3 regions of the Enterobacter sp. fkY84-1 genome follow, and region 3 is predicted to be linked to each of the others. Evidence: predicted binding sites of a transcription regulator. Region 3 holds the regulator's gene; each other region holds the start of a gene.

Region 1 (6,189 bases), 610 kb from region 3:
TTATCGGTAAGAAAGTGCTCGACGATAACGGTCTGCCTGCGCTGAAGGTGATGAAAGGGGCGGCACGTCCCGGTGACGACTACGCCGTCGACGGGCTGTCCGGCGCCACGCTCACCTCCAAAGGCGTGCAGCACAGTTTTGATTTCTGGATGGGCGAGCTGGGTTTTGGTCCTTTCCTGAAAAACGTACGTGAAGGAGCGCTGAACAATGGCTGATACCGGTGAACTGAAAGAAGTCAAAAAGGTGCTCATTGGCCCACTGCTGGCCAATAACCCGATCACGCTGCAGGTGCTGGGCGTCTGTTCAGCCCTGGCGGTGACGACCAAGCTGGAAACGGCGGTGGTGATGACGCTGGCGGTCACGCTGGTCACGGCATTTTCGAGCATGTTTATCTCGATGATCCGCCACCACATTCCCAACAGCGTGAGGATCATCGTGCAGATGGCGATCATCGCCTCGCTGGTGATCGTGGTCGATCAACTGCTGCGCGCCTTCGCCTATGAAACCTCCAAACAGCTCTCGGTGTTTGTCGGGCTGATCATCACCAACTGTATTGTGATGGGGCGCGCGGAAGCCTACGCCATGAAAATGCCGCCGCTGGCGAGTTTTATGGACGGTATCGGTAACGGCCTCGGCTACGGTGTGATCCTGCTGACCGTTGGCTTCCTGCGTGAGCTCATTGGCAGCGGTAAGCTGTTTGGCATCACGGTGCTGGACACGGTGCAAAACGGTGGATGGTATCTGCCAAACGGCCTGTTCCTGCTGGCTCCCAGCGCATTTTTCATCATCGGTTTGTTGATCTGGCTGATTCGTACCTTGAGACCAGAACAGCAGGAAAAGGAGTAACCGACGATGGCTCATTACCTGAGTTTGTTTGTGCGCGCGGTGTTTGTTGAAAACATGGCGCTCGCGTTTTTCCTCGGCATGTGTACGTTCCTTGCGGTGTCCAAAAAAGTGTCGACGGCATTTGGGCTGGGTATCGCGGTCACCGTGGTGCTTGGCTTATCTGTACCGATTAACAATCTGGTCTACAACTTTGTGCTGCGGGACGGCGCGCTGGTGGAAGGGGTTGACCTCAGCTTCCTGAACTTCATCACCTTTATTGGCGTGATTGCCGCGCTGGTGCAAATCCTGGAGATGATCCTCGATAAGTACTTCCCGTCGCTGTACAACGCGCTGGGGATCTTCCTGCCGCTGATCGCGGTGAACTGCGCCATCTTCGGCGGCGTCTCGTTTATGGTTCAGCGTGATTACAACTTCAGTGAATCTGTGGTGTACGGTTTCGGCTCCGGCATCGGGTGGATGCTGGCGATTGTCACCATGGCGGGGATCCGCGAAAAAATGAAATATGCCAACGTGCCTGCAGGCCTGCGTGGCTTAGGGATCACCTTTATCACCACCGGGCTGATGGCGCTGGGCTTCATGTCCTTCTCCGGTGTGCAGCTATAAGGGCTAACAGATGGAAATTATTCTTGGCGTGGTGATGTTCACGCTGATTGTACTGGTGCTGTCAGGGCTCATTCTGGCGGCGCGCGCGAAGCTGGTGAATTCCGGCGACGTGGTGATTGATATTAACGACGATCCGCAGAATCAGATCCGCACGCCTGCGGGAGATAAGCTGCTCAACACGCTGTCCGGTAACGGTATTTTTGTCTCCTCGGCCTGCGGCGGCGGCGGCTCCTGCGGGCAGTGCCGCGTGACGGTAAAAGAGGGTGGCGGCGATATTCTGCCCACCGAGCTGTCGCATATCACAAAGCGTGAGGCAAAAGAGGGCTGCCGTCTGGCCTGTCAGGTCGCAGTGCGTCAGAACATGAAGATTGAACTGCCGGAAGAGATTTTCGGCGTCAAAAAATGGGAATGTGAAGTTATCTCTAATGATAACAAAGCTACCTTTATCAAAGAGCTGAAGCTGCGGGTGCCGGAAGGGGAAGATGTCCCGTTCCGCGCCGGAGGATACATTCAGATTGAGTGCCCTGAGCATACCGTGGCGTATGCGGACTTTGACGTTCCGCAGGCGTACCGCGCCGACTGGGACAAATTCAATCTCTTCCGCTTTGTATCTGAGGTGAAAGAGCCGACGCTGCGCGCCTACTCGATGGCCAACTACCCGGAAGAGAAGGGTATTATTATGCTCAACGTGCGTATCGCCACGCCGCCACCGAATGTGCCGGATGCGCCGCCGGGCGTGATGTCATCATACATCTGGTCCCTGAAGCCGGGCGATAAGGTGACCATCTCCGGCCCGTTCGGTGAGTTCTTCGCGAAAGATACCGACGCGGAAATGGTCTTTATCGGCGGCGGTGCCGGCATGGCCCCGATGCGCTCGCACATCTTTGACCAGCTCAAGCGGATCGGCAGCAAGCGTAAAATCAGCTTCTGGTACGGGGCGCGTTCGCTGCGTGAGATGTTCTACGATGATGAGTTTGAACAGCTGGCGCGTGAAAACCCGAACTTTACCTTCCACGTGGCGCTCTCCGATCCGCAGCCGGAAGATAACTGGACGGGCTATACGGGGTTCATCCACAACGTGCTGTATGAAAACTACCTTAAACAGCACCCGGCTCCCGAGGACTGCGAGTTCTATATGTGTGGTCCGCCGATGATGAACGCCGCCGTGATTAAGATGCTGAAAGATCTCGGCGTCGAAGATGAGAACATCATGCTCGATGACTTTGGAGGCTGATGATGCTGACGTTTCTGGCAACCTTTGTGGTTTTTGTACTTGTCATCTTTGGCATGTCTTTAGGCTGGATCGTTAAGCGGAAAAGCATTCAGGGCAGCTGCGGCGGTATTTCCTCCATTGGCATGGAGAAGGTCTGCGACTGCCCGGAACCGTGCGACGCCCGCAAAAAACGCATGGCGCGCGAGCAGCAGCGCATTATTTAAGTTTTTGTAGGCCGGGTAAGGCAAAGCCGCCACCCGGCATTCTTACATCTGCTTCTCAATCCTCATTTGTTTACTGTATACTTATCCAGTGATGAGTGAGGGCTTACTATGCGCAAAATAATCCATGTTGATATGGACTGCTTTTTTGCCGCAGTGGAGATGCGAGACAACCCAGCGCTGCGGGATATTCCCATCGCCATTGGCGGCAGCCGCGTTCAGCGTGGCGTTATCAGCACCGCCAACTACCCTGCGCGCAAATTTGGCGTGCGTAGCGCCATGCCGACGGCGATGGCCTTAAAGCTTTGCCCTCATCTCACGCTTCTGCCCGGGCGGTTCGACGCCTATAAAGAGGCTTCCCTTCATATTCGGGAAATCTTCTCCCGCTATACCTCTTTGATAGAACCGCTGTCGCTGGACGAAGCCTATCTCGATGTGACCGACAGCGTGCACTGCCACGGCTCCGCCACGCTGATGGCGCAGGAGATCCGCCAGACGATTTTCAACGAGCTGAATCTGACGGCATCTGCAGGGGTCGCGCCCGTTAAATTCCTTGCCAAAATCGCTTCGGATTTAAATAAGCCCAACGGCCAGTACGTCATTACGCCGGAAGAGGTGCCTGCATTTTTAAAAACGCTGCCGCTTGGCAAAATCCCCGGCGTCGGGAAAGTCTCCGCCGCAAAGCTGGAAAGCATGGGATTACGCACCTGCGAAGACGTGCAGCGAAGCGACCTCGCCATGCTGCTCAAGCGCTTCGGGAAGTTTGGCCGCGTGCTGTGGGAGCGCAGCCAGGGGATTGACGATCGCGATGTGAACAGCGAACGGCTGCGGAAATCCGTCGGCGTCGAGCGAACCCTCATTGAAGATATTCATGACTGGTCCGAATGCGAAACCATTATCACGGAACAGCTTTATCCTGAGCTGGAACGACGCTTAAGCAAGGTAAAACCGGACCTGCTGATTGCCCGTCAGGGCATCAAGCTCAAATTCAACGATTTTCAGCAGACCACGCAGGAACACGTCTGGCCGCGTCTTAATAAAGACGATCTTATCGCGACGGCAAAAAAGGCATGGGAAGAGCGCAGGGGCGGGCGAGGGGTGAGGCTGGTGGGATTGCACGTCACGCTGCTGGATCCGCAGTTAGAGCGACAGCTGGTATTAGGATTGTAAAAAAGCCCGGTGCGCTACGCTTACCGGGCCTGGGTTTTTCACCCTATCCCTGTGGGAGAGGGTTGGGATGAGGGTATTACTTAACTGGGATCGCCTTCAGCAGTTCAGTCAGCAGCGTCCAGTAGTGACCGACGCTTTCGATATGAACCTGCTCATCCGGCGAGTGCGGGCCGGTAATGGTTGGCCCGATGGACACCATATCCATATCCGGATACGGTTTCTTGAACAGACCGCATTCCAGACCCGCGTGGATCACCTGAATGTTCGGCGTGCTGTTGAACAGACGCTGGTAGGTTTCACGCACCAGTGCCATCACCGGAGAGCTTGCATCCGGCTGCCAGCCCGGGTAGCTGCCTTTAGCGGAGGTTTTTGCGCCCGCCAGCGTACCCAGAGATTCCAGCATGCTCACCACATACTCTTTACCGCTGTCGATAAGGGAGCGGATCAGGCAGATGATCTCCGCGCTGTCGTCGCTCATGGTCACCACGCCCACGTTCAGTGAGGTTTCCACTACGCCTTTCGCCACGTCAGAGTTGCGGATTACGCCGTTTGGCGTCGCGTTCAGCAGCTGAACGAAGGTGTCACGAGACTGCACGGTCAGCGCGGCTTTATCCGTGGAGACGGATTCCAGCACCACGGTCAGGTTCTTCTCTTTCGCCGACAGTTCGTTTTTCAGGATATCCAGGTACACGGTGGAGAGTTTTTTCAGCTCGTCGGCTTTTGCCGCTGGAACCGCTACGGTGGCGAAGGCTTCGCGCGGGATCGCGTTGCGCAGGGTACCGCCGTTGAAGTCTACCAGACGCAGATCCAGCTCGGCCGCATGGCCTGCCAGGAAGCGTGCCAGCAGCTTGTTGGCGTTACCCAGACCCAGATGAATATCACCGCCGGAGTGGCCGCCTTTCAGCCCTTTCAGCGTCAGCTTGAAGGTCTGGAAACCGGCAGGAATCGCTTCGCGTGACAGCGGCAGGGTAGAGATGAAATCAATCCCGCCCGCGCAGCCCATGTAGATCTCGCCTTCTTCTTCGGAGTCGGTGTTGATCAGGATATCCGCCTGCAGCCAGTTCGCCTGCAGACCGAACGCCCCGTCCATGCCCGCTTCTTCGGTCATGGTCAGCAGCACTTCCAGTGGACCGTGCTCAACGCTGTCGTCAGCCAGCACGGCCAGCGCAGAGGCCATACCGATGCCGTTATCCGCACCCAGGGTGGTGCCGCGCGCTTTCACCCAGTCGCCGTCGATGTACGGCTGAATCGGGTCTTTGGTGAAGTCGTGAACGGTGTCGTTGTTCTTCTGTGGCACCATGTCCAGGTGCGCCTGCAGCACAACCGGTTTACGGTTTTCCATGCCTGCGGTGGCGGGTTTGCGGATCAGAATGTTGCCAACCTGGTCACGTTCCGCATGCAGACCTTTTTCCTTCGCCCAGCCCATAATATGTTCGGCAAGCTGTTCTTCATGGTAGGAAGGGTGTGGAATGGAGCAGATTTTGGCAAAAATATCCCACAGCGGCTGCGGAGATAGTTGAGACAGTTCAGACACGATAAGTCTCCTTGTCGAGGCGCTGCAAACAGGGTTGCAGGTCACAGGGTTAGCAGGTTAATAGTTACCACAAGTCAGGCTTGCGAGATGAAACTGAGAATACCACTTTCTCTGCTGGCTGGTAGCATAAAGCATGTAAAAACTCAGGCAGAGGGCGCTAAACACTGGTTTTTAGTGCGTCAGATCTCTATAATCTCGCGCAACCTATTTCCCCCTCGAACACTTTTTAAGCCGTATAAAAACAGGCTGGGACACTTCACATGAGCGAAAAATACGTCGTCACCTGGGACATGTTGCAGATTCACGCACGCAAACTGGCTGCGCGTCTGATGCCTTCCGAACAGTGGAAAGGCATTATTGCCGTCAGCCGTGGCGGTCTGGTACCGGGGGCGCTGCTGGCACGTGAGCTGGGTATTCGTCATGTCGATACCGTTTGCATCTCCAGCTATGACCATGACAACCAGCGCGAGCTGAAAGTGCTGAAACGCGCGGAAGGCGATGGTGAAGGCTTCATCGTTATTGATGACCTGGTGGATACCGGCGGTACCGCGGTGGCTATCCGTGAAATGTATCCGAAAGCACATTTCGTCACTATCTTCGCG
Region 2 (6,189 bases), 1.6 Mb from region 3:
GCAGAATGGCGACCACGCGGCCTTTAATCGAGCCGCCCGGCACCGCATACAGGCTCAGCGACGGATCTTTCTTCACGCCGTTAACCTCTTTCGGCGGAGCAAGGTTACGTTGCTCATCGGTCAGCGTAATGCCCAGGTTATCCGCGACGCTCTGGGCAAGCTGAATATCAATATGCGCCAGCTGATCGACCACGCGCTCGCGGATGTAGGTGCGCACCACTTTACTCAGCTCGAAGCTGAAACCGCCGATGATGTGCTGTTGCTCAATCGGCGTCTGGCTGTTCCAGAACAGGCGAGGGTGGGCGTAATACTCACCGAACGAGGGGCTGCGCTCGCGAATTTTATTGCCATCGATACGCTCCTGATACGATTCGAATCCACCGCGTTTCGGTCCGGGAGGCGTTTCACGCGGCCAGTTATCGTTGATGGAGTTCGGCTCATAGTTTGCCGGGTTGGTATCAATATCCTGACGGTGCATCCCGTCGCGCTGGAAGTTGTGATACGGGCAGGTTGGGCGGTTAATCGGAATTTCGTGGAAGTTCGGCCCGCCGAGTCGGCTAATCTGCGTATCGGTATAGGAGAAAAGGCGTCCCTGCAGGAGCGGATCGTTGGTGAAGTCCAGCCCCGGCACGATATGCCCCGGGTGGAACGCGGCCTGCTCGTTTTCGGCAAAGAAGTTATCCGGGTTGCGGTTGAGCACCATTTTACCCACCAGCTGCACCGGTACCAGCTCTTCCGGGATCAGCTTCGTCGGGTCCAGAAGGTCGAAATCGAACTTAAATTCGTCCTCTTCCGGGATGAGCTGCAGGCCCAGCTCGTATTCCGGGAAGTCGCCCGCTTCAATGGATTCCCAGAGCTCGCGGCGATGGAAGTCCGGATCGCGCCCGGTCAGCTTCTGCGCCTCGTCCCACACCAGCGAGGCTTTACCCGCCACCGGCTTCCAGTGGAAACGGACAAACGTGGCTTTCCCCTCGGCGTTGATCATTCGGAAGGTATGGATGCCGAACCCCTCCATGGTGCGGTAGCTGCGGGGGATCCCGCGGTCTGACATCGCCCACATCACGTTGTGTAAGGTTTCAGGCTGCAGGGAGACATAGTCCCAGAAGGTGTCGTGCGCACTTTGTCCCTGCGGTATGGCCCAGTGGGGCTCCGGTTTTACCGCATGGACAAAGTCAGGAAATTTATGCGCGTCCTGAATGAAAAACACCGGCGTGTTATTGCCGACCAGATCGAAAATCCCCTCTTCGGTATAAAACTTGGTGGCAAAGCCGCGGATATCCCGGACGGTGTCTGCCGAACCTGCGCCGCCCTGCACGGTGGAGAAACGCACAAATACCGGGGTAATTTTATCCGGGTCGGAGAGGAAGTCCGCTTTGGTGATCGCCTTCAGGCTCTTGTAGGGCTGAAAATAGCCGTGCGCAGCGGAACCGCGTGCGTGGACGATGCGTTCCGGTATCCGCTCGTGGTCAAAATGGGTGATTTTTTCCCGCAGAATGAAGTCTTCCAGCAGGGTTGGCCCGCGCGAGCCTGCGCGAAGTGAGTTCTGATCGTCAGCAATGCGCACGCCCTGATTGGTGGTGAGCGCAAAACCTTCGCCGCCTTTACGGTGTGGCTCAAGCGATTTCAGCTTATCGTTTCCCGTATCCGGGGATTTCATGCTTCCCGGTGCGGTAGGCTGTTCGCCTGGTGCGGAAGGGCCCGGGGAGGGGCGGTGAGAGCCGTCTGCAGGGGCGAGAGAGTCCATGCCCGGTTGAGATTCTTCAGTGCCATGAATCGGTGATTGATGTGTTTTATCTTTGTTCGACATTGCACGCTTCTCCTTTATCCATTGCTAAAAACCCTATTAAGGATAGAACAATGTCGTGAGATGGCTCGCGAACTAAGAGTTTTCACATGCCATCATTAACGAAAGGAGCCATCTCACCCACTCGGAGCGCGACGGAAGGCAGCAGGATCGGCTATGATAGAATTTTCCTGCTTCAAGAATTTGCTTTAGTGAATCCGTCGCTTATGAAACCTCTTCGTCAACAAAACCGCCAGGTTATTAGCTATGTGCCCCGCGTTGAGCCCGCGCCGCCAGACCATGCCCTGAAAGTGGAGGGTTTTCGCGATGTGTGGCAGTTACGGGGGAAATACGTGGCCTTTGTGCTAATCGGCGAGCATTTCCGTCGCTCTCCCACCTTTACGGTGCCGGAGTCCGCACAGCGGTGGGCGATGCAGATCCGCCAGGATGAAGAGGTTGAAGAATAACAGCCATAAAAAAACCGCCTGTTGGCGGTTTTTTTATATCTACAGCGATTAACGATGCGCCAGTTCGGCGTCGTCTTCACTTTCCAGAATCGCTTTGTCGGTCTGCTTCAGCCACTGGCTGGTCAGCGTACCGGCGGTCATAGAGCCGCTGACGTTCAGCGCGGTACGGCCCATGTCGATCAGCGGCTCAACGGAGATCAGCAGGGCAACCAGCGTCACGGGCAGACCCAGCGCAGGCAGCACAATCAGCGCGGCGAAGGTAGCACCGCCGCCAACGCCCGCAACGCCTGCGGAGCTTACGGTGACGATCCCGACCAGCGTGGCGATCCAGACCGGATCCAGCGGGTTGATGCCGACTGTAGGAGCAACCATTACCGCCAGCATCGCCGGGTACAGACCCGCACAGCCGTTCTGACCAATGGTGGCACCAAAGGAGGCAGAGAAGCTGGCGATGGATTCAGGCACGCCCAGACGACGAGTCTGTGCTTCAACGTTCAGCGGAATAGACGCGGCGCTGGAACGGCTGGTGAAGGCAAAGGTCAGTACCGGCCAGACCTTACGGAAGTATTTCAGCGGGCTGACGCCGTTCACGCCCAGCAGGATGCCGTGCACCACGAACATAATGCCAAGGCCCAGGTAAGAGGCGACAACGAAGCTGCCCAGCTTAATGATGTCCTGCAGGTTAGAGCCGGCAACCACTTTGGTCATCAGCGCCAGCACGCCGTAAGGGGTGAGCTGCATGACCAGACGAACCAGCTTCATCACCCAGCTTTGCAGGGTATCAATCGCGGTCAGCACGCGTTCGCCTTTTGGCGCATCGTCTTTCAGCAGCTTCAGCGCCGCCACGCCCAGGAACGCGGCGAAAATAACCACGCTGATGATGGAGGTTGGGCTCGCACCGGTCAGGTCAGCAAACGGGTTCTTCGGAATGAAGGAGAGCACCATCTGCGGCACGGTCAGGTCAGCTACTTTACCCACGTAGTTGGTCTGAATTGCGGTCAGACGTGCCGTTTCAGCGGTCCCCTGAACCAGACCTTCTGCGGTCAGGCCAAACAGGTTAGTGACCAGCACACCCACCAGCGCGGCAATCAGCGTGGTGAACAGTAGCGTACCAATGGTCAGGAAACTGATTTTTCCCAACTGGGTCGCGTTATGCAGGCGGGCAACGGCGCTCAGAATAGAGGCGAATACCAGCGGCATAACGATCATCTGCAGCAGCTGAACATAGCCGTTACCGACAATGTTGAACCACTGAATGGAATCTTTCAGTACTGGATTATCGGAGCCATAAATAGCCTGTAATGCCAGACCAAATACGACACCCATGGCCAGACCAACCAGCACCTTTTTCGCCAGGCTCCACTGTTTATGGCGCGCCTGCGCGAGAAGCAATAGCAATACAACGAACACAACGACGTTCGCGATGAGTGGAAAATTCATCCCCGTTCTCCTGATTTATTATCGGGTCGGTTTTTACCGATCCTGTTGGCGGAAGGTTAGCAGAAGTGTGATGTCGCGCTTATATCCAAATGGAATGGGTTATGACAAATGGGATAGTTTTGTTGGTTTACTGTTCAATCTGGTGGTGAATAAAGCGATTGAACTGAAATTGCAGCGAATTAATCATCTGGGAAGACCAGCGGACTGCACTGTTTTCGGGCAACGTTTGCGGCATCCAGACGGCGTAAGCAAACAGCGCCATGCACAAGACGCGCTCAAGCTGGTTCCCTTTCTGCGGTGCCAGGATAGGAAAACGGAAGCGCCAGCGGCAGGGCCACAGCAGCGGTACGCCCGCAGGCGTCAGCATATCGGCCAGAATATGGCTCAGATAGCCCAGCACCATCCCCTGAATGGCATCGGCGGGGACGATCCAGCTTTCGGGCACTTTTAAATAGAAAAGCGTCAGCAGGCCAAACACGGCCAGCAGGCTGTGCGTAAACCCCCGGTGGCCGAACGCGCGGGCGATGGGTTTTGACACCCACTTCAGGCGCTGACCGAGGAAGGACTTGGGATGGTCAATGTCGGGCAGCAGACAGGTCAAAACGGCGGAAGGGACGATATGCCACCAGTCCCCCTGTGCCAGCACGGGGGTAAGTTCAGCGTTTTTGGCAAATACTGCGCACGCGATAGAAAAAAGCAGGTGGCCTTCCGCCGTCATGATAAAACCCATAAAACTGTCAATTCATACAGTATAGGGTTTTTATACAGTAGGCGGAAGAGGTGACGGTGTAACTGTTTGTCACAAACTGCAGGAGGGTCTTAACCGCCCCGCAGGTGATGCGCCGTGAGTTCTGCCAGTGAAATCAGCTTCACATCGGCAAGGGCAAACCGGGGATCGTGGCGGCCTTCTTCCGCAGGCACCACAATGGAGCGCATCCGCGCGGCTTTAGACGCTATCATGCCGTTAACGGAATCTTCCAGCGCAACGCAGTTGAGGGGATCCACGCCGAGCTTAGCGGCACAGTCGAGATAGACCTGCGGGTGCGGCTTGCTGTAAGGCAATTTCTCAGCGGACGCCAGCGCGTCGAAACTGTCGCGCAGTTCAAACATGATGAGTACTTTTTCCAGCATATGCAGCGGTGACGCCGAGGCCAGGCCGACCTTGAGCCCCTGGGCTTTACACAGCGCGACGGCCTCACGTACGCCGGGCAGCAGCGGCTTGCTCTCTTCTACCAGCGAAATGGCGCGGCTGATAATGCGCGCGGTCACTTCATCACGACCCGGTCCAGCCCACGGCTGTTGGGCAAACCACAGGTCAACCACCATATCGATGCGCAGGCCCAGCGTATCGGGAAGTTCATTACGGCGGCTGATATCCACGCCCAGGCTGGCCATGACCTCCAGTTCGGCGCGATCCCACAACGGTTCGGAATCGATCAGTAATCCATCCATGTCAAAAATTGCGGCAAGAATTTGGCGCGGTGTCGACATCACAACGTCTCCTTATCCAGGGTGTTCGACAGACGATAAGTGCTAAGCACACTCTGCAATTTAGCATATTGCTTTTAAAGAGCGGGCGAAATTGATGACCAGCAGGTAGACTTAGGCACAAATAACGCGTCTTTATGAAGAGGAACTGATGACGTATCAACAAGCTGGACGCATTGCGGTCTTAAAACGTATTGCTGGCTGGGTGATTTTTATTCCTGCCGTCATTTCTACGCTGATTTCTGTACTCAAATTTATGTACGATCACAGCGAAAAACAGCCGGGTATCAATGCGGTTATGCTTGATTTTGCGCATGTGATGATTGAGATGATGCGTTTTAATACGCCATTCTTGAATGTCTTCTGGTTTAACTCACCGACCCCGGATTTTCAGCATCAGCTGAATATCGGCTTTTGGGTGATCTACGCCCTGATCTTTGTTGCGCTGGCGCTGCAGGCCTCTGGCGCGCGAATGAGCCGTCAGACGCGCTTCTTACGCGAGGGCGTCGAGGACCAGCTCATTCTGGAGCAGGCCAAAGGCCCGGAAGGCATGAGCCGGGAGCAGATTGAATCCCGCATTGTTGTGCCGCGTCACACCATTTTCCTGCAAATTTTTCCGCTCTATATCCTTCCCGTGATTATCATTGTGGCAGGATACTTCTTCTTCTCACTGCTCGGTTTTCTGTAACCGATACGGGTGGCGGCAAGTCCACCCGTTCGCGTCTCAGGCGGCAAGCATGCGCTCAAGCGCTCGCTGGGCGTTAACCAGGTGTTCCCCACCAAAAAGTATGGCGCGGTTCATCAGCGTATAAAGCTGATACACCGGTTGACGATCGAGGAAGCCGGGCGGCAGGGGGGAAACCGACTGATACCCGTCGTATATCTGCGGCGGTTGTTCTGGGTGCAGCGGCAGCATGGCAAGGTCGCACTCACGGTCGCCCCAGTAGCAGGCCGGGTCGAAGATATAGGGGCCGTTGGGCCCCAGCGCGCAGTTATCGGACCACAAATCAC
Region 3 (6,189 bases):
GGACTTTAGAACGTCATGCTCAGCTGAGCCCCTGCGCCCCAGGTTTCGTCTTCACCGTACAGGCCCATCAGGTCAACATGCACGGTGCTAAACGGCGCGAAACCGACACCGCCGGTAAAGACATTGCTGTCGTTACCCTTCACGTCGGCACGATAACCCGCACGCACCGCCAGCCAGCTCAGCGGCGTCACCTCGGCACCGACACCCACGTACTGCGACGTATCTTCGCTCTTGAAGCCTTTGGTTTCGGTCAGATCGCCATCGGCGGTCAGCGTCACCAGGTCGTTGTGCCAGGCAGCACCGGCGGTCACCAGCGGACGGATCTGGTAGGTGTCTTTATAGCTCACCACTTCTCCCGTACGGCCGTTGCGGATACGGATGTCTTTGGTGTCGATATCACGCGACATCAGGTTTTGTCCGCTCACGCCCACGGTCCAGTGTTCGCCGAAATCGGCCGCAATACCGGCATCCACGTTGAAGCCCGTATCGTCAGTGCGGTAGCGGCTGTCGTTCCACTTGTTACTGTCGTAATCGTAGATTGACGTGGTGTAGTTATAGACCCAGGTTTTTTGCAGTTTTGGCGTAACCCCCACGGAAACCGGGACGCCACCCAGATCGAACTGACGGGCAACAGCAACACCGTAATCGGAGACTATCGCCGCCCGGCCGGATGCCGTTGAGTTGAGGTTTTTGGTGATCTGATCCGTACCATTCAGCGCAGCGTCCAGCGCGACACCGGCAGCCACGACATTGCTTCGTTGAATACGGCGAAGGTAATCAATATCTTGCTGATCGATAGACGAGCTCACCCGGCCATGGGCATAGCCTTTCGCCATGAAGGCTACCGAAAGGACATCGTTAGGGATACTCACCGCAAGCCCTGCCCCTGCCGTTGCGCGTGCGGTTTTGCCTTTGAGATAGTCCAGCTCATCGGCCAGATCTTTGGCCGCGCCCTGGAATTGATTAATGGAACCTAATGGATTGGTGATAATTTCTCGTGGCGTGAGATTATCAACCACATCCTTGTAGTGATTAATTTTGTCGTTGATGTTATCAATCTCGTCCTGAAGATTGTCTTCATCCGTGATTTGCGCGCCAACCGAAGGCAATATGACCGTCACATCATCGTCCGGTTTTGCCTTTGCCAGCAGCGCGGGGTTGATTAACGCCCCACTGCCATAGCTTCCCGAAGCCACGCCGGTGCCACCCATTGCGTCGCTGCGTGATTCTGTCCAGGTATTGGCTGCTCCCGCCTGATTTGCCATAAACAAGGAGACAGCAATGCTAACCACCGAAAATTTAAAATTTTTTTTCACAGTATGCCCGTTATAGTCTGTTATGAAATAACCCCTGTCTGTTATCACCCAAACAGGAACGAACTATTGCTGTGAATAAGTAGTAAAAGACCCGCTATTTCTTTCCCTAAGTAAAACTCCCTTACGGCCTGTTATATTTTGTGACGGCCCTCAATATTTATAGAAGAGGAAATTATTTTTTCCCAGGTTTTCCATCATGCGGTCCAAAAAACTGCGGGGGATGATCTACCCAGCGATCTTCCCGCGTGGCGGCATACACGGGGTTGAGCGGGTAGTAGATGCGGTTGTGCTTCTTGTTGGCCTCGCCAACGACCAGGAGCCGAACCTCATCGTCCGTGTTGTTGATAAAGGTATGACAGATGCCGGTTCCGGCGGGAAAGCCTACGCTGTCGCCAGGCTCCAGTTTCCACAAGTGGCCGTTAATCCAGGCTTCAGGGTAGCCTTCGAGCACGTAAACAAACTCTTCTTCGTCGCTCTCCGCATGCGGATAGGACGTTCTGCGCCCAGGCGGCAGGCGCTCATGATGGATGCCAATACGCCCGAGCCCAAGCTTGCGAGCCAGCGGTGCGCCAATGGAAAACAGCTCATCGCTGTCGGGGTAGGTCGAGTCATCCGCGCCTTCCACGTCGCGCCAGTGTCGAATGCAGTCAGGTCTTTTCATTCTGGTTCTCCCGGTTTTCGATGGGTCAGGTATAGCACAGACTGGCGGATCTCGGTGTTTTTAGCAGAACATGATAAAGTGAAGGTTTTCCGTCCTATAACATCCGGGGTGCTACATGGATAAGTCCACAAAAGAGCTGTTAGCGCAGGCCGAAAAGCTGTGTGCGCAACGCAATGTGCGCCTGACTCCGCAGCGCCTTGAAGTATTACGTCTGATGAGCCTGCAGCAGGGTGCCATCAGCGCCTACGATCTGCTGGATCTCCTCCGCGAAAGCGAGCCGCAGGCAAAGCCGCCGACGGTCTATCGCGCGCTGGATTTCCTGCTTGAACAAGGGTTCGTGCACAAGGTGGAATCCACCAACAGCTATGTGCTATGCCATCTGTTCGATCAGCCCACCCACACATCGGCGATGTTTATCTGTGACCGCTGCGGCGTGGTGAAAGAAGAGGCTGCGGAAGGCGTGGAAGATATTATGCATACGCTGGCAGCGAAAATGGGCTTTGCCCTGCGTCATAACGTGATTGAAGCGCACGGGCTCTGTTCCGCGTGCGTGGAGGTGGAAGCCTGTCGCCATCAGGACGCGTGTCAGCACGACCACTCTATCCTGGTGAAGAAAAAGCCGCGTTAGCGTCAAAAGCAAAGGCGGCTCATGGCCGCCCTCAGGGTGTACTTCCTTGTACTTTCGGGTGTAGCCCGGTTACCAGCGGTAGTCGTTGCGTTTTTCCCAGTCGCCCACTTCTTTTTCCGCCTGGTCTTTTGCGTAGCCGTAACGCTCCTGGATTTTACCGACAAGCTGATCGCGTTTACCTTCGATAACGGTCATGTCGTCATCCGTCAGCTTACCCCACTGTTCTTTCGCTTTACCTTTGAACTGCTTCCAGTTGCCGCCGATTTCGTCTTTATTCATCATCGTGTCCTCTTCGTTAAGCGTCGGGTCGTAACGTCCGTTACGTTCTTTTCTGCTGGACGTGATAATTATTGTAGTTAAGGATTCCGTGGTTAATTTCATATTCGGAATCTTTAACCGTCACGATATATCGGAGCGCGAGGGAAACCAGGTATTGTTTTGCCAGTGCCGGTGCCAGATAAACGCCAGCGATAACCCGCGCAGCGAGAGGAAGACGGCCAGGGCCAGCCACAGGCCATGATTACCCAGCCAGGGGAGCGTCAGCAGCGTCAGGCCAAATCCGGCCGCCGCGACAGCCATACTGTTGCGCATTTCGGCTCCGCGCGTCGCCCCAATAAACATGCCGTCCAGCAGATAACACCAGACGCCAACCACCGGTAAGACGACTTGCCAGATCAGATAGTGGCTCGCCAGCTCGCGCAGCGCAGGGAGAGAGGTAAGCAATGCAACGATTTGCTCACCGAAGCAGGCGTAAACCAGACCAAAGGCCAGCGCCACCAGCCCCGACTGACGGCAGGCAGCCCGCCACACCTCCCGAAGCTGCCCGCTTTCGCGCGCGCCGTACGCCTGCCCGGAATGCGCTTCAACCGCGTAGGCAAATCCGTCCAACGCATAGGCGGTAAAGGTCAGAAGCGTCATCAATACCGCATTCACCGCAACGATTTCCGGCCCCAGTCGAGCCCCGAAAACCGTCAGCGCACCAAAGCAGAGCTGAAGAAGAAGCGAGCGCAACATGATGTCACGGTTGAGCGCCAGCAGCTTACGGATATTGCCGCGCCATGCGGTTTTGAGCAGCGCCAGGGAGATCCCGCGCATGGCCAGCACACGCCGGACCATCCACAAGCCAATGATAAAGGTCCCGTATTCGGCAATCGCCGTCGCCAGCGCCGCGCCCTGCACGTTCATATGCAGACCCATGACCAGCCAGACGTCCAGAACAATGTTGAGCAGATTACCCACCACCAGCAAAATCACGGGCGCGCGGGCGTACTGCACGCCCAGTAGCCACCCCAGCAGAACCAGGTTTGCCAGCGAGGCGGGTGCGCTGAGCCAGCGGATTTCCAGGAACCGTCGCGCCTGCGCCAGTACCGCTTCGCTGCCACCGACGATATGAAGCGCAAGATCGATCAGGGGGGCCCGCAATACAACGATTAACGCACCCGCGCCAAGCGCGAGGATCAGCGGCTGCACCAGTGCGCGCGCCAGACGCAGCGGATCTTTCGCGCCATAAGCCTGTGCGGTAAGACCGGTGGTACTCATGCGCAAAAAGAGCAGCAGCATAAACAGGAAGCTGGTTGCCGTCGCGCCAATCGCCACGCCGCCAAGATAAACCGGTGAATCAAGATGGCCTATAACGGCAGTATCAACCAGCCCCAGCAAGGGCACGGTAATATTGGAGAAAATCATCGGCAGAGCAAGACGCCACAATGCCTTATCGGATGCCGTCAGCAGTGACATGAAAGATACCGGGAGTGGGGAATGAATCAGGCTACAGCGGTGCCATAGCCTGTCAGGAAGAGATTACAGCCATTCACCGTTGCGAATCACGCCTACCGCCAGACCTTCAATAGAGAAGCTCTGTTCGCGGAGGTCGACCACAATCGGGGTGAACTCGCTGTTTTCGGGCAGCAACTGAACAGTGTTACCCTGCTTTTTCAGACGCTTAACGGTCACTTCGTCATCAATGCGTGCGACCACGACCTGGCCGTTTCGCACGTCCTGGGTTTTATGCACCGCAAGCAGATCGCCATCAAGAATGCCGATGTCTTTCATCGACATGCCGCTGACGCGCAGCAGGAAATCAGCGCTCGGTTTGAACATGCCGGGATCGACCTGGTAGTGACCTTCAATATGCTGTTGTGCCAGCAGCGGCTCACCTGCAGCAACGCGGCCTATCAGCGGAATGCCCGTCTCTTCTTCCACCAGCAGGCGGATACCACGCGACGCGCCTGACACAATCTCAATCACACCCTTACGCGCCAGCGCTTTCAGGTGTTCCTCGGCAGCATTCGGAGAACGGAAGCCCAGACGCTGCGCGATTTCCGCACGCGTGGGTGGCATACCCGTCTGGCCGATATGATCCCGAATGAGATCAAACACCTCTTGCTGCCTGGTCGTTAACGCTTTCATTCCGCCCCCTGGGTGTATATACAGTTATGCTGTGAGTATATACAGTCAAAGGCGATTTTGGAACCAAAAACTGCACAAAAAACCAGGGACTTAATTATTCCTCGAGGCTCATCGGAAATGTGACCAAAGCAGGGTGACCCAGGTGATAACGGCAGTGATAATCGCCAGCAACACGGCAGCAGAGCCCATGTCTTTTGCACGGCCAGAAAGCTCATGGAAATCGGAACCAATGCGATCAACAACGGCCTCAATAGCGCTATTAAGAATTTCCACTATCATCACCAGAAGTACGGAACCGATAAGCAGTACGCGGGTAATCGCATCAACATCAAGGAAACAGGCGACGATCACCGCGATGATTGCGGCGACGCCCTCCTGGCGAAAAGCGGCTTCGTTGACCCATGCGGCACGGAAACCTTTCCATGAATAGCCGGCGGCTTTGATGATACGCGTTAACCCAGTGGTATTATTGGCCATTAAAAGAACCTTTTTTAAAAAAGAGCGTCATTAACATGAGGCGGAGCGCGTTTCGCTACAGCCTGAAGTATGACGGGTAACAACAGAAATTTTGCGCGCTTTCTGTTATCCTTGCGCCGCAATTGCATTATTAACCAGAGGCTTTACATCGTTTATGTCCGGCTGGCCACGAATTTACTACAAATTACTTAATTTACCATTAAGCATCCTGGTAAAAAGCAAGTCTATCCCAGCAGAACCCGCGCTGGAACTGGGGCTCGATACGTCGCGCCCCATTATGTACGTTTTGCCTTATAACTCGAAGGCAGACTTACTGACGCTTCGCGCCCAGTGTCTGGCGCATGACTTACCTGACCCGCTTGAACCGCTGGAAGTTGACGGTACGCTGCTCCCGCGCTACGTCTTCATCCACGGCGGGCCGCGCGTGTTTACCTATTACACGCCGAAAGAAGAGTCCATCAAGCTGTTCCATGACTATCTCGATCTGCACCGCAGCAACCCCGATCTGGATGTGCAGATGGTGCCGGTATCGGTGATGTTTGGTCGTCGTCCGGGTCGTGAAAAAGGCGAAGAGAATCCGCCGCTGCGCATGCTTAACGGCATCCAGAAGTTCTTCGCGGTCTCCTGGCTGGGACGCGACAGCTTCGTGCGCTTCTCCCCTTCCGTTTCGCTGCGTCGCATGGCGGACGAGCACGGCA

Evidence for each region. The regulator LexA, encoded in region 3, represses DNA repair genes until DNA is damaged. The targets are predictions, from matches to a motif close to TNCTGTATGTACATACAGNA.
Region 1: a site for LexA is predicted at 2,958-2,977, ahead of dinB (DNA polymerase IV). Genes of this name have one in related genera too.
Region 2: a site for LexA is predicted at 4,423-4,442, ahead of ACEPLT_RS08965 (metal-dependent hydrolase). Genes of this name have one in related genera too.

The regions. Positions count from the first base shown of each region.
Region 1 is NZ_CP169393.1:914,769-920,957, forward strand. Features, by position in the region: gene ACEPLT_RS04270 (Na(+)-translocating NADH-quinone reductase subunit C) at 1-215, shown strand, start outside; gene ACEPLT_RS04275 (NADH:ubiquinone reductase (Na(+)-transporting) subunit D) at 208-846, shown strand; gene nqrE (NADH:ubiquinone reductase (Na(+)-transporting) subunit E) at 853-1,449, shown strand; gene nqrF (NADH:ubiquinone reductase (Na(+)-transporting) subunit F) at 1,460-2,683, shown strand; gene nqrM ((Na+)-NQR maturation NqrM) at 2,683-2,886, shown strand; gene dinB (DNA polymerase IV) at 2,995-4,053, shown strand; gene pepD (cytosol nonspecific dipeptidase) at 4,130-5,587, opposite strand; gene gpt (xanthine phosphoribosyltransferase) at 5,848-6,189, shown strand, end outside.
Region 2 is NZ_CP169393.1:1,883,776-1,889,964, forward strand. Features, by position in the region: gene katE (catalase HPII) at 1-1,807, opposite strand, end outside; gene cedA (cell division activator CedA) at 1,975-2,250, shown strand; gene tcyP (cystine/sulfocysteine:cation symporter) at 2,299-3,690, opposite strand; gene ACEPLT_RS08965 (metal-dependent hydrolase) at 3,818-4,408, opposite strand; gene hxpB (hexitol phosphatase HxpB) at 4,510-5,181, opposite strand; gene ACEPLT_RS08975 (YniB family protein) at 5,330-5,866, shown strand; gene ACEPLT_RS08980 (fructosamine kinase family protein) at 5,903-6,189, opposite strand, start outside.
Region 3 is NZ_CP169393.1:308,903-315,091, reverse strand. Features, by position in the region: gene ACEPLT_RS01435 (conjugal transfer protein TraF) at 6-1,316, opposite strand; gene ACEPLT_RS01430 (cupin domain-containing protein) at 1,489-1,977, opposite strand; gene zur (zinc uptake transcriptional repressor Zur) at 2,093-2,605, shown strand; gene ACEPLT_RS01420 (CsbD family protein) at 2,675-2,884, opposite strand; gene dinF (MATE family efflux transporter DinF) at 3,005-4,342, opposite strand; gene lexA (transcriptional repressor LexA) at 4,406-5,014, opposite strand; gene ACEPLT_RS01405 (diacylglycerol kinase) at 5,123-5,491, opposite strand; gene plsB (glycerol-3-phosphate 1-O-acyltransferase PlsB) at 5,646-6,189, shown strand, end outside.